DNA from 4 places in the Pseudoalteromonas sp. McH1-7 genome. Region 1 is predicted to be linked to each of the others. Evidence: predicted binding sites of a transcription regulator. Region 1 holds the regulator's gene; each other region holds the start of a gene.
What was found. The regulator FliA, encoded in region 1, starts transcription of late flagellar genes. The targets are predictions, from matches to a motif close to CTAAAGNTNNNNNNNNNNNNGCCGATA.
Positions count from the first base shown of each region.

Region 2: a site for FliA is predicted at 4,470-4,496, ahead of pomA (flagellar motor protein PomA). Genes of this name have one in related genera too.
Region 3: a site for FliA is predicted at 2,003-2,029, ahead of HUZ36_RS03580 (DUF3530 family protein). Genes of this name have one in related genera too.
Region 4: a site for FliA is predicted at 1,125-1,151, ahead of HUZ36_RS19955 (DUF5610 domain-containing protein). Genes of this name have one in related genera too.

Region 1 covers NZ_JABWPQ010000002.1:167,867-173,841, forward strand. The annotation lists gene HUZ36_RS02010 (protein-glutamate methylesterase/protein-glutamine glutaminase) at 1-294, opposite strand, end outside; gene HUZ36_RS02015 (chemotaxis protein CheA) at 367-2,574, opposite strand; gene HUZ36_RS02020 (protein phosphatase CheZ) at 2,588-3,361, opposite strand; gene cheY (chemotaxis response regulator CheY) at 3,381-3,764, opposite strand; gene HUZ36_RS02030 (RNA polymerase sigma factor FliA) at 3,807-4,541, opposite strand; gene HUZ36_RS02035 (MinD/ParA family protein) at 4,544-5,404, opposite strand; gene flhF (flagellar biosynthesis protein FlhF) at 5,397-5,975, opposite strand, start outside.
Region 2 covers NZ_JABWPQ010000003.1:45,306-51,280, forward strand. The annotation lists gene lipA (lipoyl synthase) at 1-408, shown strand, start outside; gene HUZ36_RS02820 (aromatic amino acid transport family protein) at 585-1,787, shown strand; gene HUZ36_RS02825 (hypothetical protein) at 2,045-2,536, opposite strand; gene HUZ36_RS02830 (flagellar motor protein MotB) at 2,715-3,644, opposite strand; gene pomA (flagellar motor protein PomA) at 3,647-4,414, opposite strand; gene xseB (exodeoxyribonuclease VII small subunit) at 4,649-4,888, shown strand; gene ispA ((2E,6E)-farnesyl diphosphate synthase) at 4,888-5,787, shown strand; gene dxs (1-deoxy-D-xylulose-5-phosphate synthase) at 5,953-5,975, shown strand, end outside.
Region 3 covers NZ_JABWPQ010000003.1:235,272-241,246, forward strand. The annotation lists gene nhaD (sodium:proton antiporter NhaD) at 1-173, opposite strand, end outside; gene HUZ36_RS03570 (2OG-Fe(II) oxygenase) at 315-1,001, shown strand; gene HUZ36_RS03575 (DUF368 domain-containing protein) at 1,003-1,938, opposite strand; gene HUZ36_RS03580 (DUF3530 family protein) at 2,060-2,902, shown strand; gene djlA (co-chaperone DjlA) at 2,899-3,741, opposite strand; gene murU (N-acetylmuramate alpha-1-phosphate uridylyltransferase MurU) at 3,731-4,423, opposite strand; gene HUZ36_RS03595 (aminoglycoside phosphotransferase family protein) at 4,431-5,429, opposite strand; gene lptD (LPS assembly protein LptD) at 5,542-5,975, shown strand, end outside.
Region 4 covers NZ_JABWPQ010000034.1:51,166-57,140, reverse strand. The annotation lists gene HUZ36_RS19955 (DUF5610 domain-containing protein) at 1-1,096, opposite strand, end outside; gene trmA (tRNA (uridine(54)-C5)-methyltransferase TrmA) at 1,261-2,355, shown strand; gene HUZ36_RS19945 (DUF523 domain-containing protein) at 2,366-2,824, opposite strand; gene HUZ36_RS19940 (thiol:disulfide interchange protein DsbA/DsbL) at 2,873-3,502, opposite strand; gene HUZ36_RS19935 (thiol:disulfide interchange protein DsbA/DsbL) at 3,521-4,144, opposite strand; gene HUZ36_RS19930 (serine/threonine protein kinase) at 4,161-5,135, opposite strand; gene ccoG (cytochrome c oxidase accessory protein CcoG) at 5,185-5,975, opposite strand, start outside.

The DNA.
Region 1 (5,975 bases):
CGCATCAAGCGCGTCTAACGTTGCACTGGCGCCTTCCCGCGTTAACGACGAAAACATCAGTATCGGGGTTGGCGTCGCTTGCATTATTTGCTTTACAGCGCTTATACCATCGAGTACTGGCATTTCTACGTCCATTGTAATCACGTCTGGACGCAACGAAGCGGCCTTTTCAACCGCCTCTTTACCATTAACTGCAAAGTCTATAACTTTGATTTCACTATCTTTTTCTAAGATTTCACTGACTCGGCGACGAAAGAAGCTCGAGTCATCAACAACTAATACTTTAACTGCCATTGGCAACGCTCTTTTATTTTGCTCTACAGCAGAGCAGTCAAACCGCTCTAGCATTTGACTACGCTTAAAAACTTAAGCGTAGTGTTTTAATAAGTTAGGTACATCTAGGATTAAAGCAATGCCACCATCAGAAGTGATAGTTGCCCCAGCCATACCTGGTGTACCTTGCAATAAGGCATCAAGGGGCTTTATCACCACCTCTTCCTGACCGATAAGGGAGTCAACAACAAAACCCACTTGTTTAGTCCCTATCTGAGCTATTACAACATGACCCTCTGCTTTTCTCATGCTTCGGTCTGCGCCCTTCACCAGCCAATGTTCGAGATAAAACAGTGGTATGGCTTTTTCACGAACAATGATAGTGAGCTGTCCATCAACTACATTGGTCTTTGTCAAATCAAGGTGGAAGATTTCGCTCACTCCCGCAAGCGGTAGTGCGAAAGTCTGCTCTCCAACCACAACCATTAAGGTAGGTAAAATGGCCAGTGTCAATGGAACCTTGATCTCTAATACAGTGCCAACTCCGAGTTCTGACTGTATATTAACAGAGCCATTAAGTTGGGTAATTTTAGTCTTTACGACATCCATACCGACGCCGCGGCCTGAAATATCAGATATCTGTTCTTTTGTTGAAAAGCCAGGGGCAAATATTAGATTGTACGCTTCGGTATCCGACAATCTGCTTGCTTGGTCTGAATCGATCACGCCTTTATTAATAGCAATTTTCTTCAACTTTTCAGGATCCATACCTGCACCATCGTCACGAATGGTCAGTAGAATATGATCCCCTTCTTGAGAAGCTGAAAGTGTCACGGTTCCCATTCTTGGCTTACCAGACGCTTCTCGAACATCTGGCATCTCAATTCCGTGGTCAACAGAATTTCGTACCAAGTGAACCAACGGATCCGCAAGCGCTTCAACTAAGTTTTTATCTAAATCAGTTTCTTCACCTTGTAAAACAAGATTGATTTCCTTTTTTAAGCTTCGAGCAAGGTCTCTTACAACCCGAGGAAAGCGACCGAACACTTTCTTGATGGGTTGCATTCGAGTTTTCATTACAGCACCTTGCAAGTCAGCTGTCACCACATCAAGGTTTGATATGGCTTTACCCATACTCTCACTATTTGTGTTATTCGCCAGACTGACCAAACGGTTGCGTACCAATACCAACTCACCGACCATATTCATGATTTCATCAAGACGTTTTGTGTCGACACGTACTGTTGTTTCTGCTTGTGCAGCTGGCTTTTTAGCTGCAGGAGCTGCGGCCTTTGCAGGCTCTGCTTCTTTTTGAGGCGCAGGTTTTGCTTCGGCTTTAGGAGCTGGTTTAGCCGCTGGCTTAGCCGCCGGTTTTGAAGCTGCTTTCGCTTCAGGCTGTTTGGGTGGTGGCGTTGGAGCTTGCGTTACCGCTTCTTCAGTTGCTTTTGGCGCACTGCCTTTTCCATGTAACTCGTCTAATAAGGCTTCAAACTCGTCATCTGTGATTTCCTCATCGTCTCCACCGTTGGCATTTGCTTGCTCACTGACTTGCGCTGGTGCTTGAGCTTCTTTAGGAACAGGGTCTTCACTGTTTGGTGCCCCGCCAAATTTGCCGACACCGTGTAACTCATCTAATAGATTGTCAAATTCGTCATCAGTAATGTCGCCATCATCACTGCTTGGTGGTGCACTTTCCGGGCTTTCTGTACTGGTCGGAGCGGGACCATTTCCTGAACCATGTAACTCATCAAGTAAATTTTCGAATTCTTCTTCAGTTATCTCATCAATACTAGAACTGGCGTCGCCATCAGTATCGACGTCAAATAAAATATCATCTGCACTAACTTCAGGTACTGGTTCAGTTTCTGCAACAGGTGCTGAAGCGACTTCTTCAACTACCTCGTCCTCAGATGCTGGTTGACTGAGTTTGTGAAGTGTTTCAAGCAACGCAGGATCAGCAGCTTCAGGCTCTTCACGATTTTGGATACAAGCAAACATCTCATTGATTGTATCCAAAGACTGTAAGATAACATCCATCAATTCGGAAGTTACTTTTCGTTGCCCCTGTCGTAACACATCGAATACGTTTTCCGCACCATGACAAGCGTCTACCAGCTCCGTCATGCCCAAGAATCCAGCTCCACCTTTAACAGTATGGAAGCCACGGAAAATCGCATTAAGAAGTTCTTTATCTTCAGGGTTGTTTTCTAGCTCAACAAGCTGCTCAGATAAAAGCTCTAATATTTCGCCTGCTTCAACAAGAAAGTCCTGCAAGATATCTTCATCGACTTCAAAGCTCATACACACTCTCCAACTAGAAGCCTAAACTAGATAGCAAGTCATCGACTTCGTCTTGACCAGAAACCACGTCGTCTCGTGATTCAGCGTCAATAATTGGACCTTCAGGCCCAGACAATTCATCACTGATAGTCTCTGTTGTTTTTATTTCATTTTCATTCGATTTAGTACCGGCCTGTGTTTCGTCTGCTGAACCAAACACAGTAAGGAGATGAATGAGACTATCTTCTACTTCTCGAACTAATTCAATGACACGGCGGATGACCTGACCAGTTAAGTCTTGATAATCTTGTGCCATGAGCACGTTTGTCATCAAACCTTGTAACTCGTCCGTACGTGTTTTCGAAGTCTGCATAAAGCTATCTAGGTCGTGACACAGAGATTTGAATTCTCCGAGCTGAATATCTCTACTCATTAAACGATCCCAAGTTGGCTTTATTTGTGCTAGTTCGTCGGCAAGGTTTTGTGCCAACGGTAAGCTCTCTTCGACAGCGTCCATCGTTTTGTTTGCAGCGCTCTCCGTCATTTCCATGACGTAGTTGAGGCGCTGTTTAGCGTCAGGAATGGCCTCCGTTGTGAGGTCTGCAAGGCGAGTATCCAGCTCAAAGTTTTTCAATGACTCATGTAACTGACGAGTAAGCTTGCCAACCTCTGCAAATAACTCGGATTGCTCTTTGTTAGCAGCCTCTAAAATCAGCTGATCCGCTTTTTCTTGTTCACCTTGCTCTAATAGCTCTACAAGTTGTTTAGCTTGCTCGAGTGTAATTTGAGGCGCAGCGTTTACAGACATAGGCCATTTCCCCTTGCTGTTAGCCTAAGCGCTCAAATACTTTTTCAAGCTTGGTTTTAAGTGTACCTGCCGTAAATGGTTTCACGATATAACCATTAACCCCAGCCTGTGCTGCAGCAACGATCTGCTCTTTTTTTGCTTCCGCGGTTACCATAAGCACAGGAATATGTTTCAACTTTGCATCAGCTCGTATTGCTCGCAATAAATCGATCCCTTGCATTCCTGGCATATTCCAATCAGTTACTACAAAGTCAAACTCCTGATTTTGTAGCATCGGAAGTGCTGTACTACCATCATCAGCTTCTTGAACATTTGTAAAGCCTAAATCTCTTAATAGGTTTTTGATTATTCTTCTCATAGTAGAGAAATCATCAACCACGAGAATCTTCATGTTCTTATCCAAAACTTCCTCCAGTGAGGTTCGAACCCAACTATTTTATGTACTCTAATTTATCCAGTCATTGATTTTAGCTTTTAGCTTTATCATTGCCTGACCGTGAATTTGACTTACTCGAGATTCACTGACATCTAAAATGGCGCCAATCTCTTTTAAATTCATTTCATCGTTATAATAAAGCGACAAAACCATGGCATCTCTTTCTGGTAATGATTTTATCGCATTTACTAAAGACTCGTTAAAACGTTCATTTTTAACGTTATTAAACGGTTTGTCTAGCGCAAAATCGCTATTTGCAGGGGTAATCACATCTTCGTCTACCCCAAGATCCTCAATGCCTATTACTTTGCTTGCATTTACATCATGTAAAATATGATGGTACTCATCTAGAGATATATCAAGTTTTTCAGCGATTTCAGTGTCTTTTGGTTCTCGACCAAGGAGAGATTCGAGCTCAGATATAGTCTCTGCAACCATTCGGCTATTTTTGTGGACAGATCGGGGAGCCCAATCTCCACGACGAATTTCATCAAGCATCGCACCTCGAATACGTATGCCCGCGAAAGTTTCAAAACTGGCACCTTTACTGGCGTCAAAGTTTTTTGTTGCCTCAATTAACCCTATCATTCCTGATTGGATCAAATCATCAAGTTGCACGCTTGCCGGAAGTCGAGCGATTAGGTGACACGCCACTTTTTTGACAAGTGGAGCATGCCTTTCAACCACCTTATGAATATGGTCAGAAGTTTGATATCCCGCAGCTCTGTTGACCGGAGAAGCCATAATCACCCGTTTACAAGTTGTTCAATAAAAAATTCTAAATGACCAGAAGGCTGATGAGGAATTGGCCACTTAGCCGCTCTCGTAGCTAAGCCTTTAATAGCAACAGCTGCAGGAGAGCTTGGAAATAAATCAACGATAGCCCTTTGTCGACGTGATGACTTACGCATATTTTCATCAAACGGTACTGTCGCGACAAGCTCTAGAGCAACGTCAAGAAAACGATCGGTCACTTTTGATAGTTTAGCAAAAAGTTCCTGACCTTCACGCATGCTACGAACCATATTGGCCACTATTTTAAAGCGGTAAACTCCATGTTCTCGACTTAATACTTTAATTAATGCGTAGGCATCTGTAATGGATGTCGGTTCATCACACACTACCACGAGTACGTCTTGAGCGGCACGAGAAAAACTCAACACCATATCCGAAATTCCGGCTGCAGTGTCAACAATTAACACATCAAATTGTGTATTTAGTTCACTAAAAGCTCTTATTAACCCAGCATGCTCTGCTGGAGTGAGCTCAACCATATTCTGAGACCCTGACGTAGCTGGTACAATTTTTATACCTGCAGGCCCTTCAACTAGAATTTCATCTAGTTCACACTCTCCTGATAAGACATGTGATAAATTCTTTTCGACTCTTAGACCTAGCATCACATCACAGTTTGCCAAGCCTAAGTCCGCATCTAAAACAAGAACACGCTGTCCTTGCTGACCCATAGCAATAGCGGTATTGAGCGAAACATTGGTTTTTCCCACTCCCCCTTTTCCGCCGGTCACGGCTATGACTTTTACACCCTGGTTGCTACTTTGACTCATTCTACGCAGGCCACTTGCTTGATCTAAAACTGTGTTAATCATACATTCCTACTGACTCTGACGCTACAGGTACACGTCGAGAGTGCTGTGCTTTTATTCTTTTTAAATACAGTTGCTCAGCCTTTTTTACTAGCTTTTGAGCATTTGCTACACGAATGTCCTCTGGCACTCGCTGACCGTTGGTAAGATACCCTATTGGCAAGCGATTTTGAATCGCTATGCTAATAATCTCACCTAAACTTAGACTTTCATCAAGTTTTGTGAAAATACAGCCACTTAAATTTACTTTTTGGAAGTGTCTTACCGTTTCTTGCAACACGTTCATTTGTGATGTCGCACTTAACACTAAATAACTTCTAATATCAACTCTTGCGCTACGCATAAGTGTATTTAACTGTTCAGTTAAGCGCAAATCTCTTTGACTCATTCCTGCCGTGTCTATTAATACTAGACGCTTATTACGTAAATGATAAAGCACTTCTGCAAGTTCATTTGCATCTTTTACTTGCTTAACTGGACAGCCGATGATTCTACCATAGGTTGCTAGTTGCTCGTAAGCGCCAATTCTGTAGGTATCCGTTGTAATAAGTGCAACTTTATCTGCACCGTATTT
Region 2 (5,975 bases), on a different contig from region 1:
CCGCCAGATGTCTTCAACCACAACCTTGAAACTGCTCCAAGGCTATATAAATTAGCGCGTCCTGGCGCCGATTATAAGTGGTCATTAGAATTGCTACGCCGCTTCAAAGAAGCTCACCCTGAAGTGAGAACAAAATCTGGACTCATGGTTGGACTTGGCGAGGAAATCTCTGAGATAGAGGAAGTATTAAGAGACTTACGCGAGCATAATGTAGACATGTTGACGGTAGGCCAATATCTACAGCCATCAAAACACCACTTACCAGTAAAGCGTTATGTCCCGCCAGCAGAGTTTGACGGTTTAAAAGCTTATGCTGATGAGATTGGTTTTAGTCATGCCGCCTGTGGTCCATTTGTACGCTCAAGCTACCATGCAGATCAACAAGCAGCAGGAAAAGAGGTAAAATAAATTAGCCTCTGTCGCTGCAACTCAATGCTTGCAGCGACTATCTCCTCATCATTTTACAAGTCATACCCATACAGTCAGTCATTTCAGTTCTTATCACCATTAACAGCAAAACGGTTTCATTTCCATGCTATTCGTTATATCTTGCCTCACCAGATAATAATAATGAGAGGCTAAACGTGCTTAAGAATAAAACTTTGGGTAGCATGCTAATTGTCGCTGGCACCACCATTGGTGCGGGCATGCTAGCACTTCCTATTGCATCAGCAGGGCTAGGGTTTTCTACCGCTATCGTATTGTTAATGATAACTTGGTTACTCATGACATATACCGCATTACTCATGCTTGAGGTGCATCAATATGCAGACCAAGACGCGACATTAAACACACTGGCAAAAAGCCTACTTGGTAAAACAGGTCAATATGTCGCTAACTTCTCAATGGTGTTTTTATTCTACGCTTTGTGTGCAGCCTATATTGCAGGGGGAGGCGCACAACTTCAAACAAAGCTCGTTGGCGTACTTGGTGAGGAGATCACCCCGCAGTTAGGCTCTGTATTACTGGCTGTAATTATTGCCACAATAGTTACTTTAGGTACCAGCACCGTCGATAAACTCAATCAGCTACTGTTTTCAATTAAAGTCGTCGTATTGGCAGGCTTATTTTTTATTCTTACCCCTTATGTGCACGGGCAGCACCTAATTGACATGCCAATTGAACAAGGTCTAATTATCGCCGCAATCCCAGTAATTTTCACTTCATTTGGATTTCATGGCTCGATCCCATCTATCGTCAAGTATGTAGGTGTAGATATTCATCAATTGCGAAAAGTAATGATGTTTGGTGCATCTTTGCCACTTATTATCTATGTATTTTGGCAGTTATTAAGTCAGGGAGTCATGGGACAAGCAAACTTAATGGCAAGCGATGGACTACCGGGGTTTGTCGCCAGTATTTCATCGATAGCACACAACAACAACGTTCAGGTATTTGTCACTGTGTTTGCCGACCTTGCACTCGCAACGTCATTTTTAGGGGTCAGCTTGGGCTTATTTGACTTTTTTGCCGATGCGTTGAAACAAAAAGATACCAACAAAGACCGCATTAAAACGGCATTCATTACGTTTTTACCACCGCTAGGATTTGCACTATTTTATCCTGAGGGGTTTATCATGGCACTTGGTTACGCAGCCATTGCACTTGTGGTGCTAGCCGTCTTCCTACCGGTTGCAATGGTCTGGAAACAAAGAAAGACGCGAGTGGGTAATGGTTATCAAGTAAAAGGGGGTAAGTTGGCGCTTGGATTAGCAACTGTTTTTGGTGTCATGATAATTACCTCTCAGCTGATGCAAATGGCAGGGGTCATACCAAGCTTAGGATAGTGTTAAATAATACTTGTGGGTTAGCGCTTAATATCAATTTTTTATTAAGTGATATATTTTGAAGCGAAAAAGTCTTGCCGATAACACAGCGACTCGCTTTGTTATCGTCAAGGCGGTTGAATACTTGTAGGTAAGGCTAAAATTCGCTTAGGTAGTTGTTCTACCCAAGGAAGTTTTTGATGTGGTTAACGCGAATTCATTACTTAGAATTGAGCAAGTAAGCATCAAGAAAGCTGATACAGTCCACATCAATAACACTAGAGTAATTCTTCCCGTAACTTTCTATGTCTCAATTGAAAATAGCCAACAACAGGAACAAACGCTAAACACAGAGTAGCGAAATTGATGATTGGAATAACGGTGACATATAAATAAGAAGAGTAACTAAGTTCCATCAAATGCCTGTCAACTAAGCGGAACATTTGCAAAATAGGGGCTGGTATTATGATGAGCTGTGCAACCACACTTTGCCACATATAGACTTTATCTTTAATCGCCCAAACAGCAATGATAGCCATAAACAGAATATCATTGAAAGCCCAAAATATATAACGATACACTCTATCACTGTCCACTGCTCTGACGATATCACTTGTGAAGTGACCGATGATATAAAAAGCAGCAATCAAAATTGCATATCTAGCGGCTTTAATATCCCGCAAAAATACGCAAGAAAATACAGCAACCAATGAAAGTGGTATACTGTATTGAATATAAAAGAGTCGTACTGACTCCCAAGCGTCTAACATATCTTCTATGTCAACGAGTTATGAAGGCTTCTTCTCAGCTTCCTCATCACCACCCTCGCCGTTACCACCGGGAAGTCTAAAGTTTTGAGGTTTTTTTACTAAAATCATTCTATTTCTCCTTTAAGTAGAACCAGCAGGAACAATAGCGAATTCCCTGTAATTTGGCAACAAACTCTCACTAATTTTCCCTCACTTCAATGGGATCAGACTCTTTTGGTTTTCCCTGTAAAATAGAGATTTCAACGCGCCTGTTGCGGCGTCTATCGAGGTCACTATCATTCGGTACTAGCGGTCTAGTATCAGCATGCCCTACGACTAACATTCTATTTTTATCAAAGCCTCGTACTTTTTCCATTACAGTCGCCACGGCTACAGCCCGAGTTGCTGACAGATCCCAATTGTTAGAGTAAAGCTCATTCGTTACCCTAAAATCGTCAGTGTGACCGGATACCGTGATCTCTCCTGGCACATCCTTTAACAGCTCTGCTATTTCTTCAATTACAGGCTCAAATTTAGGCTGCAAAAATGCACTACCCGCAGGGAAAGAGCCATTCTCTTGAATGCGAATGATGATTTGTTGTCCTAAAGACTCTAGTTCGATAGCACCGTCCATGATTTGCTTTTCAAGTTGCTGCGCTATTTTTTTGACTAACTCATTTACCTGCTCTTGCTCTGCTGAAGCAATTGCTTGAGTCGATGCCATTTCTTGCGCTGTACTGGCTGATTCACCACCGCGCTTATTACCACGCTGCTCCTGCCTTCCCCCCGCAGACGCTTCGTCTCCAGCTTGGAACTCAAGCATTTGTTGTGTCATTTCGACGGTTTGCTGCTGGATTGTTTCAATTGGGGTAGGCTCTGGTTTTCCTGGTGTGAATTCCATTGCAATCACACTCGTACCTTTGGGTATATCTTTGACTTCAATTTTATTTTGTACGCCGAATGCAAACTTCATAGAGCCTGCAATTTGTTTAAATTTGAGTACATCCATCTCGGAAAAGGCGAGCAGCAATACAAAGAAGCACATGAGCAGTGACATCAAGTCAGCAAATGTTCCCATCCAAGCGGGCAAACCTGGCGGGGGACATTTACATTCGTTCTCATCAGACATGATTATTCCTCAGCTTCTGAACCACGTTTTGACTCAGGTAGATAGTTTTTCAAAATGCCCTCGATAACCTTGGGGTTTTGGCCATCTTGAATGCCCAAGATAGCATCAAGTATTAACCGCTGATTACGCTCCTCTTCGTCTTTACGTAATTCGAGTTTTACCTGTATTGGAATAGCCACAACATTCGCTAAGAATGCACCATATAGCGTTGTTAAAAGTGCAACAGCCATCGCTGGCCCTATCGCTTTCGGGTCATCCATATTTGATAACATGGCTACTAAGCCGATAAGTGTACCTATCATCCCCATTGCAGGGGCTATATCGGCAAGCGATTTGAACAGGCCAGCGCCAAGTTCATGGCGAGATGAGGTAAGTGCAATGTCTTTTTGCAAGGTGGCTCTCACAACATCAGCATCATGACCATCAACGAGCATATCCACGCCTTTGCGCATAAATTGATTTGGAATTTCAGCTTCTTCAAGCGCAAGAAAGCCGCCTTTACGCGCTGAATCAGCAAGTTCTACCGCTTTTTCAATCAGTTCTTCAGGTGTTTCAATTTTAAACATGAAGGCCTTTCCGGCCACTTTCCCAATCCCGAAAAATTGTCCAAGTGTAAAGTTAGACAATACAATGAAGATTGAACCACCAAATACGATAACGACGGACGGCGTGTTATAGAACATAGCGATCTGGCCATCACTACTTAATACCATAGACATTACAATCAGACCTATGGCACCCAGGATCCCTATTACCGTTGCTAAATCCACATGTCCTCCGAGGGAAGTTATTTGTGATAAATCACGCAGTTATTGTTGTTTGAGTTATCGGCAAGTTTTTCTACAACTTAACACTATTATATTAAAAAGTGTTTAAAATGCGAGTTTATAGCAGATCTTGCAAAGCTGATACGCTCCGTTGTCAAAAACTCGCTGGTTTTTTTGACCTTAGCCCTCAATCCCCCTAAAATTGCGTCACTTTTACTTTTCGAGTCAACGTGACATATGGCAGTAAAAAAACCTGATAACTTAAGCTTTGAAGAAGCAATGCAAGAGTTAGAACAAATCGTAGCAGAGATGGAAAACGGCAGTTTAGCGCTAGATCAAGCCCTTAAGCAATTTGAGCGTGGAATAAAACTTGCCAAAGCATCGAACCAAAAACTTCAGCAAGCTGAGCAACAAGTCGCAATTTTGATGGGCGAAGGTGAGCAAGCACAATTACAGCCATTTGATAACGAAGCCTAATGTCAGCAAAATTAAAAGAACAACTGCAGCATGCTAAAACGCGGGTAGAAACCACGCTTTTACGCAGCTTTGATAACATGCTAGACACAGAAGAAAATGTCTTAGCGGCAACTCGCTACAGCGTAGAAAATGGTGGCAAGCGCTTACGGCCTTTTCTAGTCTACTGTACCGGAGAACTCTTTGGCGCAGCAGCAGCAGATCTCGATAACGCAGCTGCGGCCATCGAGTGTATTCACAGCTATTCTTTGGTACACGACGATTTACCAGCGATGGATGATGATGAGCTAAGGCGCGGTCGACCTACGTGCCATATTCAATTTGATGAAGCTACCGCAATATTAGCGGGCGATGCGCTACAGACTCTGGCTTTTGAGCTGCTAAGTACACCAAACTTTACCATCAGCCCACAGTCCCAGTTACAGATGATAAGTGCCCTAGCAAAAGCTTCAGGATTACAAGGGATGGTAGGCGGTCAAGCGCTAGACATTGCCGCAACTGACCGCACCGTAACACTCACAGAGCTTGAGCGTATACATAAGCTCAAAACAGGTGCGCTTTTAAGTTGCGCAATTGAATTAGGTATGTTGTGCGCACAACCAGAGCGCCTCACTGATGAAACGCGTCAAGCAATGCGAACTTACGGTCAAGCCATTGGACTTGCATTCCAAGTACGCGATGACATCCTAGATGTCGAAGGCGATACGGCTGTACTTGGCAAACCTCAAGGCTCAGATGTAGAACATAATAAATCTACTTATCCAGCATTACTTGGTTTAACGCAGGCCAAAGAAAAAGCCGAACAGTTAATACATGAGGCGCTCAACGCGCTAGAAACGATCAATGGTGATACAGAAGTGCTTGCCGATTTAGCAAAATACATCATAGATCGAGAACATTAAGTGTGCGTATAACCTGTATACGCCAAGCTAAGAAAATGTTCACAAGTACTTTGTAAAAACTGGCTAACATAATATTATGACCAGTTAGTAAAGCATTTTAATAATTATGAAGTGAGCTGCGTAACGAACTTACGCTGAGATTCACTTAGGACTCTGATAAATAACATGAAACTTGATAGTAGCAAGTA
Region 3 (5,975 bases), on a different contig from region 1:
TGGATTTTTTCTTCCAGCATGACCAAAGTGTAAGCCATGACAAAAATCACAATACAGACGAAACCCAAAGTAGAATTTGTGAGATCTAAGGAGCCTTGAGCAGCCAAGGATGGATACGGGATCAACAACATGACCCATGCGCAACAGAGTAAAAGTAATCCATTGATTTTCATTTTTTTGCCTATTGATGAGTGCAGAGGGATGGCATTTCAACCAAACTCACTTTAGCATAGGTAAAAAATAATCAGCATTGGACAGAAGTCTAAGGCATGCCATGAACACACTAAATGGCTATACATCAGCGGCAGGAATTTATGCTTCAACTTTCAACGCAACAACAACATAGATTACAGCAGGATTTGTGCGAGAAGGGATTTGCCCGAATTGAAAACATTCTCGAACAAACAGCAGCACAGCAATTACACCAATGCTTATCTGAGCTGGACTATCAACTGGCACTTTTCCACAATGGTGCAGCCAAATCAGTTAAAGACAGCGATATTTTAGCCTTGACGCCACAAGAACAACAGGCGCTACTTGAAGACATTCATCACTACGCGTCGCGCGGCGTAGGTTTTATGTATGGCCGTCACTCGGTCGATGCACATAGCCCTGAGTTACTGCAAAGTCTGTATAAAGATTTAAATAGCGAGGTGGTGCAATCCTGCTTTTCACATATCTCAGAACAACAAATCGTGCGTACCTCGGCTCAAGCAACTCGATTTATCGCAGGTCAGTACTTAACACGCCACAATGACGTTGTAGAGGCCGAAGGACGAGTATATGCCTACGTCCTCAGCTTAAGCAAAAATTGGCACCCCGACTGGGGTGGGCTACTACAGTTTTTTGAAGCAGATGGCACACCAACTCATAGTTACGCCCCCAAGTTTAATTCTTTGGTGGTGTTTGATGTCAACAAAATTCACTCAGTAACTTACGTTGCACCATTTGCAAAGTCTCCGCGCCTTTCTGTCACTGGGTGGTTTAGAACGATAGCCTGAGCTAATATTTTTCACTCAGTTTTTCAATTGCTAAAATCAGGGCAAGTCCGGCAATGGCAAGTAACACACAGGCCAAAGTATTTGGATCTTGCCCGTACAGCGTACTGTACTGCTGCGGCAAAATATTTGCTTGCGTCAAGGGCTTTTCAATACCGCTAGAATTAACATAAGTGGTCAGCACTTGCTTCCAAGGCCATAGTAAATTCAGTGATCCGAGTAAAAATCCTGCCAATACCGAAAATGTGACTTGTTGATAATGGCTTAATAACCAACTCAACAGCCTCGAAAATGACATCAACCCAACAACACATCCCAGTAAAAAAAGGCCAACGAGTGTTATTTCAAGTTGATTTACAGCACTCAGTACATGTCCATACATGCCCAGCAATAACAAGATAAAACTACCCGAAATTCCAGGTAAAATCATTGCACAAATGGCGATGGCACCGGAAATAAAAAACATCCAGTGAGATGCTTGCGCTTCCGCTGGCGACAATGACGTAATGACAAAAGCAACCACAGCGCCAGTTACACAGGCCGCAATATTTTTACCGTTCCAGCTCGAGACCTGTTTGGCTACGTAAATAAAAGAAGCGACAATAAGGCCAAAGAAAAATGACCATACCAGTATTTGGTGGTGCGCAAGCAAGTAAGTAATAACTTTAGCCAAAGATGCAGCACTGATAAGTAGCCCTGAAAACACCGCGACTAAAAAGCTACCATCGATATATTGCCATGTAGTTTTTATACCTTCACGGCGCAACAACCCTAATGCTTGCAAATTAACACTTTTTATTGCATTTAAAAAACGCGCATAGATACCAGTGATAAAGGCAATAGTACCACCTGATACTCCGGGTACAACATCAGCAGCACCCATCCCAGCCCCTTTTAAAAACATAAAGAGATAGTCTCGTTTGCTATCTTTGTATTGCACGCATACTCTCCATTTATTTTCTCTATGTGGCAGTTTACCTTAAAACCATAAATAAAGGCGACTGCTAAAGCTTTTGCCAAGTAGGCCGATACTAAACCATGGAAAATCATGTACACGTATTATGCTAAGCAGAGCACTTTTTACATTATTAATTTCAATATCAGTAAGTTGCTTCGCAGCCGAACATATAGCCCCAGCACCGCTAACAGCGCTTTTTCAACAAGATGCACAGCGTTTTTATGAACCAGCGGGGTTACTGGAGCTAAACAGTGAAGAGGAAGTATTTTACGTTTTTCATCAAGAACACATGGCTTCGATGCGGGCAGGTATTGTCATTTTCCTGCCTGATATGCAAATGCCGCCACTTAATAACAGCGGGATCAGTTTCCTTGCTAAGCGCTTGAGTGATGATGGATATGATACGTATACCATCACGCCACCTGATTTGTCCTATGCTGCAAGTCTCTTAGATCAAGATATTGAAACACCAGAAGCTGAGCCAAAGCCGAAATCCGTTGAGCCTGTTTCAGAGATGAACCTAGACAACTATAAAGCCGCGTTAGTCAGTCGTTTTGAAGTGCTCTACAATACGTTATCAATGACACAAACAGAGAAGCTTGTCGTTGTTGCATTTGGCAATAGTGCTGGTGTGTTCGCAGAACATTTAGCAACCTTACCCAACCTTCGTATTGATGCTTACACCGTCGTCAGCCCCCAGCTGCCTAATGCAATGCGACAAAAACACCTAGCATCAAACCTGTCTTTGATAAGCCCCGCTCTTTTGGATATTTACTACAGCTTTGATAACCCAATGGTAATCGATAGCACCGCTGACAGAGTAAGGTGGGCAAGAAAAAATAGTAAGCTAGATTACCGCCAAAGAGAGCTATTTGGGGAAAAAACCGATCCGCTCCAGCACCAGCGCTTACGCAAGGAACTACTCGGTTTTTTACGGATACTTTAGCTTTTTTTAAGGTACTCGTAGGCAGACTGAATATCTTGGCTTTTCCGCTTAGCTACTTCCATCATATGTGTCGGCAGCCCCTGCGATACCAACTTATCCGGATGATGTTGTGACATCAGTTTGCGATACGCCTTTTTAATTTCACCCGCGCTTGCGCTTTCACCTAAGCCAAGCACAGCCAAGGCTTTTGAGCGTGTAAGCCCACTCGGTTGCGGTGCTCCTTGGTGTCCATGATGCTGATGCTGTTGTTGTGACTTTCCAGCTTGTTGGGCACGACGAAACTCAAACTCAGCCTGGTAACGCTTTAGCAAAAACAAAAAATGCGTTTCAGCGAAACCTAAATATTTGCTGACTTGCTTTAGTAACGCTTTTTCAGCGTCTGATACATGACCATCACAAAATGCCATTTGGATTTGAATTTCTAAGAATAATTGCCTTAGATCATAGCGCCGAGCAAACGCTTCTTTAAAATCTGTTACGGCTTCTTTGATTGAAAAGTCACTGCTTTTTCCTGCGGTAAAAGCATGCTGCGCTTCTTTTCGGTCTTCTCCTTGCAACCCCATTTCGGTCATAAATGCTGATGCGGCTTGAATATGAATCTCACTGACACGGCCATTAGACTTAGCAATATGCCCCATAACAGCAAAACAGCTTGAAAAGAACAGAGCTTGTCGTTCGTGCAGCTCATCTCCTTTAATAAAGCCCTGAAAACCACCGACCTTATCAAAATCTTGACGTAAGCTTTTGTCAAACAAATGTCCGAGGTAAAAGCCTAGAATCGCGCCCAACCACCGACCAAACAAAAAACCAAACATGGTTCCTAATAATTTACCCCACATCGCTATATCCTAACTTTTTATTTATTGTGCTTAGTCGCTCAGGAGTACCAATATCGTCCCATTGACCAAGATACAGTTCTGTTGACACTCTATGCTCTGCAAGTGCACTGCGAAGTAGTGGCCCTAACTTAACAAAGCCACGCTCTAGCCCAGCAAAAAAACATTGATGGTAGATACCTATCCCAGAAAATGTATATTGCTCTTGATTCAAAGGTTGGTGAGCGAGACAAAAGTCACCATTGGGGTTATGTGCTGGATTTTCCACTAACACAATATGTGCTTCACAATGTCCAGCGGCTGCTTTTCCAAGTTGTAGCTGAATAAGGCTACGCACATCATAATCGGTAAAAATATCGCCATTTATAACCACAAAGCGGTCGCTATCCTGGCACAGTAACGGTAGTGCTTGAATAATTCCTCCTGCGGTTTCAAGCCCTCCTTCTGGTTCATCACTGTAGGTAATATTTACCCCAAAGTGGCTACCATCACCAAAGTAGTGTTTAATCACCTCACCGTGCCATGCAAGGTTGATTACAACCTCGGTGATACCAGCTAACTTTAGTCGTTCAATGTGATGTTCAATGAGTGGCTTACCCGCTACTTTCAACATCGGTTTGGGCTGTGTCGCTGTAAGTGGCATCATCCGCTTACCACGACCTGCTGATAAAATAATTGCTTTCATATTCGCTTTATTTGGCGCTAAGTTTGACTTTTGCTTTAGGCATTATGTCATGCCTAATCCAGCTTGCAAGCCACTGAAATTCATCATACTTCTGAGCAGCTTCAAGAATGTAATCGAGCGTTGGCAAAATATTATCTAGATACCCGCCTTTCCCATCTCGTTGCAATAGCCGCGTAAATATTCCCGCAGCCTTGAGGTGTCGCTGCAACCCAGTAAGATCAAAGTAATATTGATATCGACTAAAATCCATATCAGCTAACAGACCTGCGGCATGTAATTTATCAAAACTATATCGCTGCAACATTGCAAACTCATCAGTAGGCAATCGCGTGTAACAGTCTCTTAGTAAAGACACACTGTCATACGTAACAGGCCCTTGCACGGCATCTTGATAATCAATCAAATACCACTGTAACTGATGAAAAATAACATTACGACTGTGGAAGTCTCGGTGCATCGTCACTTGTGGCTGTTCGAGCATAACCGCAACCAACCTTGACTTGACGTTTTGCCATTGTATTTGTTGCTGCTCTGTCAGCGAACTTTTTAGCCACTTTGTCACCAGCCACTCATGAAATATTTCCAGCTCCATGGCAATAAAGTCAGCATCATAGGGTTTCATCCACTCACTGGTCGGCGTCTGAGCAATATTTGGTAGCAAATCTAGCAACGCTTGATAGTCATGCAATCGGGCGTGTGTATCTAGCCTGTCAGCAAGGTGAGTAGAGCCCAAGTCCTGTAGCAATACCAAACCGCACTGCTCATCCTGTGCAATAATACTTGGCAGATTTAGCCCTTGCTGTGTGAATACACTGTTTAATGCTACAAATGGGGTGTTATCCACTTTATCCACCGGACTTTCCATCAGCACCCATGACGCTTCTGTACCTTTTGCTACACGGTAATAGCGGCGAAAGCTAGCATCTGAGGTAATGGGTTCACAGCTGAATTGATGGGTTTGCAATGCTCGCTGTATAAATTCTACACGCTGATTTTGACTACTCATGGATTAACTATTACACCTTCTACTTGTAAATATTTAAATGCTACTGTATTTCCGACAGTTTTCATTTATCATGATGAGCTTATTATTAAATGCTCAGCTAATAGGTTATTAAATGCGCAAAATTTTGGGCTTAGCTGTATTGTCTGCTATTCACTCTACTGCTTTTGCTAATACGAACATTGTCGCGGCACAATGTAAAGACTATATGCAGCCAGAAAGCTGGAAGCCAATAGCCTCGCTGCCCAAAAACGCCATTGATATTGTTGCTGATGACTTGGAACTACAAGGTGCTGACAGCGCAGAGTTTTCAGGCAATGTCATTATTAATACAGAAACCATGAGCTTAGCAGCCAGACGTGCACTGATTGATAAAAAAGAAGGGCTACTAAGTGCTTCAGGCCCGCTCCTTTATCGCGATCAATTTACCAAAGTACATAGTAATGGTCTCTTCGCTGATTTAAATGCTAACACGGTCAGCTTGCTTGGTGCTGAATATGAGCTTACTGAGCAGTTAGGTCGTGGAGGTGCTGAAAAGTTACACGCGTC
Region 4 (5,975 bases), on a different contig from region 1:
TATTTGATTCATTTAAACGGTTGAAAAAGCTGCTCGCATAATCCAAGAATTCATTTAACCTGGATTGCCCTTCATTCATCCATGCAAGTATATTTGGCAATTCGTTGTTAGCATTGAGCGCTTTTGCTTGCTCTTGAATGTCTGCTAGTTGCTTATTCAGAGGTACAAACGCCTTCTCTAGTTCTTTCATCGGATTGCCTTGTTGATACTGTGCAATCGCGGCAGATGTTTTCGTTTGCTTTAAGTCCATTGTGAAGTTGGTGATTTGATCAGAGTTTAAACTAAGTGACTTTGCCATATCGAACGCTTCATCATACTCACCGCCAAAGAACGCATCGCTGACATTGCGAATATCTTCCATCATATCGTTGATTGCTTGCTGCTCTTCTTCGTTCAGCTCTCCATTTACTTTAATCGAAAAGTTCACCTCATGAGATGACTGGGAGCCATATGCAGCACCAAAGTTGTTGCCTTTTTGGGCCACGCTCGCAGCAGACCCTTGTGAATATGCGTCAGAAAATGAAATAACAACCTCATCACCTTCCGCTGTAGTGAACGCATATTCGGCCTGATTCGATAAGCTCGCAAATTGCGCCGCACTGATAGCCATCGCCTTTGGAGACTTTTCTTCAAATAGTTCTTTTTCGAAGTCATCAAGCCCTTTAAATATACCCTCTCGAGACTTTTCAATCCCTTCTTCAATATCAGAATTAAACGCCCCCATCCCTTTTAGCTCTTCACTGGCTTCATCAATACCTTGCAGCACACCTTTGCGTGCCCCATCCAGCATAGATTTTAATTCGTCGTCATTTTTACCGTCTACTTTCGCTTTTTTCACTGCACCTTGAACGAAATCAAGTACGTTTTTCACTATCGCTTCAAAGTCAAACAATGGTTTGTCTTTTTTATCTTGCGTGGGTTTCTCAATGCCAAGCGCTTCTGCGAGTTTGTCATCAAGAATTTTGGCAGCGAGTTTAGATTTATCCCCCGCATAACTATCTGAATTTATTTGGATATGTGGTCCTATCCCTTTGCTCTGCCCAGGCTTGTGCTGCATCGCTGGATTGAGCAATTGATTTAAATGCCCGATTTTCATGGTATGCCCTCCAATATATTAGTTAGATTATCGGCATATTTGTGCAAAGCTAAAGTAAAATGATTAAAAAAACGCCAAAACGATTTTAGTCACTATGCTAGACTGGACAAATTAACGACGCTCCCTAAAATAGCGCCTCTTAATTCAACATAGATGGTTTTAGTATGGCAGTAATAAAGATTGATGATTCAGCATACGAGCAACAATTGGCTGAAAAAGCTGAGCGTATCACAGCACAATTTGCACAGTTTAATGCGCCAGAATTAGAAGTGTATGACTCTGCAACTCGCCATTACCGCCAACGCTGCGAATTTAGAGTCTGGCATGATGGCGACGACTTGTTTCACATCATGTTTGATCAACAAAGTAAAGAAAAGCTTCGTGTTGATAGCTTTGACCCGGGTGCCGAGCTTGTCAATGAAATGATGCAAGTCATGATAGACAAACTTAAAGGCAATGAGGTCTTACGCCGAAAATTATTCCAAATTGATTACCTTACTACCCTAAGTGGTGAAGTACTGATTAGTCTTTTATATCACAAGCAACTTGATGAAGCGTGGCACACTGCTATGCTGGAGTTGCGATCTGAGTTGCAACAGACTTACAAAGTGGACTTTATAGGACGTGCTAGAAAACAAAAGGTCGTATTTGGTCATGATTATGTCACAGAAAAGCTCGCGGTTAATGGTAAAGAATATATTTATCAGCAAGTTGAAAACAGCTTTACGCAGCCAAATGCCCAAGTGAATCAAAAAATGCTAGCGTGGGCGCAGTCTATCAGCGAGCCGCTTAGCAATGATTTACTTGAGCTTTACTGTGGTAACGGTAACTTTTCTATCGCATTAGCTGGTTCATTCGACAAAGTGCTGGCTACGGAAATTTCTAAATCATCGGTAAAGTCTGCACAGTTTAATATCGCAGCAAACAAAGTCGACAACCTTGATATTATCCGCATGTCGAGTGAAGAGTTTACGCAAGCCATGAAAGGGCAGAAGTTTTCACGATTAGAAGGTATCGATTTACAGTCCTATGATTGCCAAACCATTTTGGTCGATCCGCCGCGAGCGGGTATGGATGAGCTAACCTGTCGCTTAGTCAGCAACTACGACAACATTATTTATATCTCATGTAATCCAGATACGTTAGAACGTGATTTAGCCTTATTATGTGAAACACATAAAATCGCACGTATGGCAATTTTCGATCAATTCCCTTACACCCATCATATTGAATCTGGCGTTTACTTAGTAAGAAAGTGATTTATAACGTTTAACGACTGGCTGCCATTGCTGTGATAAGCGCTGGCAGCTGAGTTTCGCTAAATACTTGAATACCGGATTGCTGTAATAAAGACGCCGTCAGACCCTGCCCCACTACTTTTTTACCGGTATGACTACCATCGTAAATCAGATTGCTGCCGCATGACGGACTGGACTCTTTTAATAACGCAAACTTTATATCGTGTTGAAGGCATGCCGCAAGCGCTTTTCTAGCACCAAGCTCAAACGATGCAGTAAAATCATCACCATCTTCACTCAGCACTCTACCCTTTATTAACTCTGCAGGTGGGCGAGGTGTTGGTAACCCACCTGATACTTCGGGGCACAAAGGTAACACCCAGTTTTTTTGCCGCCAATATTGCAAGGTATTATCTTGTAAACTTTGCGATGATGCGTCGTAGCGCACCGGATAACCCAATAGACAACTTGAAACTAAAATTTTAAACATAAAAAAGCCCCGCAATTATGGCGAGGCTAGTCTAATACAAATTATCGACTATTTCTTGGCTAAATAGTTCACCAGCGCTGCAATTTGTTCAGGCTTGGTAGTACCAGATTCACGTAACAACAATTTATACTTGCCATTGACAATAAACGTTGGCACACCAGTTAGCGCACCTTTACCTGAAAGGGTTTTCTGCATTCGCTGCATTTTCGATGTTTTAGTACGAACAGCGAAACTGGCATACAGCTTATCAAATTTCTCTCCATCAACTCCTTGAGCCACAAAAATATCTTTTACGTCTGCAAGTTCGTTAATTTTGGCACGTTTACCATGAATATGGTTGAACATCGCTGCAACGATTTTGTCTTTTTGCGGTAATACTTCCGCTGTCGCTAGTGCTTGTGCCAAAACCTGTTGGATTTCTGGCTCTCTAGGACCAACAAAGTCAATATGGCTCTTTTTAAACTTCACCCCTTCGTCTAGCTTTGGCTTAACGTCAACAATCAAATTTTCCATTACATTACAAGCTGGGCAATAGAATGAGAAGTACTCCGTAAGCTCTGGCTTTTTAGTACCACGCTCAGCAATGACCTCGTAGTGAACACCTTCTTCATATGGTGCTGCTTGCGCCATGAGTGGTAGCATCAATGCAACAGCTAAGCCTTTTAATACCTTAAACATACTCGCTTTCTCCAGTCCTTATTTCTTTAATAAATATGCAATCAATTTATCGAGTTGTTCTTGGCTTTCAATACCTTTCATCTCGATTTTGTACTTGTCATTAACAATAAAAGTTGGGACGCCTGTCAACGCTCCAGCTTTTGAAAACTTCTCTTGTGCTGTCAGCATGTTATTTTCAGCACTTATTACAGGCATACTTGTCACTGCTTGATCAAACTGTGTGGCAGAGATCCCATTTAATTCCATGAGTGTTTTAAGGTCTTTAATATCGAGTAGTCTGTTTTGTTCAACATGGATCGTGTGAAAAATTTTCTCAGCGATAAGATCTGATTTACCAGCTTGCTTAGCAATAATATACGCATAACTTAAGTTCGTTTGCGTGTCTTTAGGAATACCACCTAAAAAGTTCACATGGCTTTTCTCAAAGTACGCACCATCAGGTAAATTTTTCTCTATCGCCTTTGCAATCGGTTCAAAGCGAAAACAGTGAGGGCAGTAAAAGGAAAAGAACTCTGTCACTTTTTGATCTTTACTTTGTGCTGTTGTCAATGTCGAATAGTGTTTGCCATCAACAAAGTCTGACGCCATTGCGACAACGGGCAAAAATAGCGCAATCAGTGCAACTTTTAATTTTTTTAGCATGTTACTCTCTCTAATTTCAAGGAAATAGGCTCAAACTTGGTTCATCAAGGGCTGCCAGTTGCTCTTTTAGTGCAAGGATCTGTTGCTCCCAGTATTTGTCTGTCGCGAACCAAGAAAAGTTCCTTTCGAATGCAGGATCTTGCCAACGCTGTGCCAACCATGCCATATAGTTGATCATTCGCATAGCGCGTAAAGGCTCAATCAGTGCCAACTCGTTAGCATCGAAAGGCATAAATTCTTCATATCCCATTAGTAGGGTATCTAGTTGTACAAGTTTTTCATTTCGATCGCCATTTAGCATCATCCACAGATCTTGTATCGCGGGACCTTGCTGACAATCATCGAGGTCAACTAACATTAACTGATCTGCGGACCACAGTAGGTTACCCGCGTGACAATCACCATGAAGCCTGATTGTCTTTGGAACCTTATACTTCTGCGCCGCTTTGTTAATAACTTGCTCGAGAATAGTAACAAATGGAGTATGCAAATGACTAGGCACTAAGTCACTTTTTAAAAGTGATGTTTTTGCATCAAACAGGAAACGCTGTGTATCTAACATTGGCCTGTGCTCAAAAGCCTGCTGTGCAGATAAGCAATGTAAACGTCCAAGATAACGGCCTAATATTTCTAAATGCTCAAGGTTATCTAGTTCAAACTGCCGCCCACCAACACTGGGAAAAAGCGTATATCGGTAACCTTGGTAGCAGTGTAGCGTTTTACCTTGGATAGCCAAGGGTGCGACAACAGGGACTTCTGCATCTTTAGCAAGCAATGCAAACTCGTGCTCTTCAAGTATTTGGGGATCTGTCCATCGTGCTGGACGATAGAACTTCACAACGTAACGTTTGCCGTCATCGGCACCGAATTGATAAACACGATTTTCATAGCTGTTTAATGGCAGCAATCCGGTTGTCGGGTACACTTCTAGCGCCTCTATCGCGTCGAGGATCAAATCAGGTGTCAGTGCGTTAAAACTAAAATCATTCATCATATTTATTAAAAAAGCGAGGGCTTACCTCGCTCTTTACCTTAGTAATTTATCTTCCCTTAAAGAAGTTAGTCGGCTGGGCTAGCCTCTCATCAGGGTTATCTTGATTGATGAGAACAAACTCAAACTCAGTCACTGGCTTTTTCAAGTCGTACGGGTCAATAACCACAGACAATGGCACATCCATCGTGCTGCCAGCCGCTAAATGAACTTGCTGCTTACCTAACACTTGATAATTATCTAGACCAGAGATCTCAATCGAAAATTTCTGCTCAACTTGAGCTTTATTTATCACCTTAAGGGTATAAGTATTCTCGATTAGCCCTTCGATATTAACACGGTATAGCTGGTTTCTATCGCGAATAATATCAAGATCCATCGGCATACGCATCGCTATGTTAGCCACTAATGCTCCCGTAATTACGAGCAGAATCATTAAGTAACCAATTAGCTTGCCTCGTACTGCTTTGGTTTTTTCAGTAGAGACCTCTAGATTGCGCTCTGTCGTGTATGCGATTAGTCCTTTAGGATAATTCATTTTATCCATCACGCCATCACACGCATCGATACAAGCACCACAGTTTATACACTCATATTGCAACCCATTACGAATATCAATCCCTGTCGGGCACACTTGAACACATAAATTACAATCAATGCAGTCGCCAAGTCCGAGTGCTTTGGGGTCTTGCTTACGACTTCTAGGGCCTCGGCTTTCACCGCGCGTCGCATCATAACTCACGGTAAAAGTGTCTTTATCGAACATGGCTGATTGGAAACGTGCATATGGACAAATATGTAAGCACATAATTTCCCTCATCCAACCAGCATTGCCGTAGG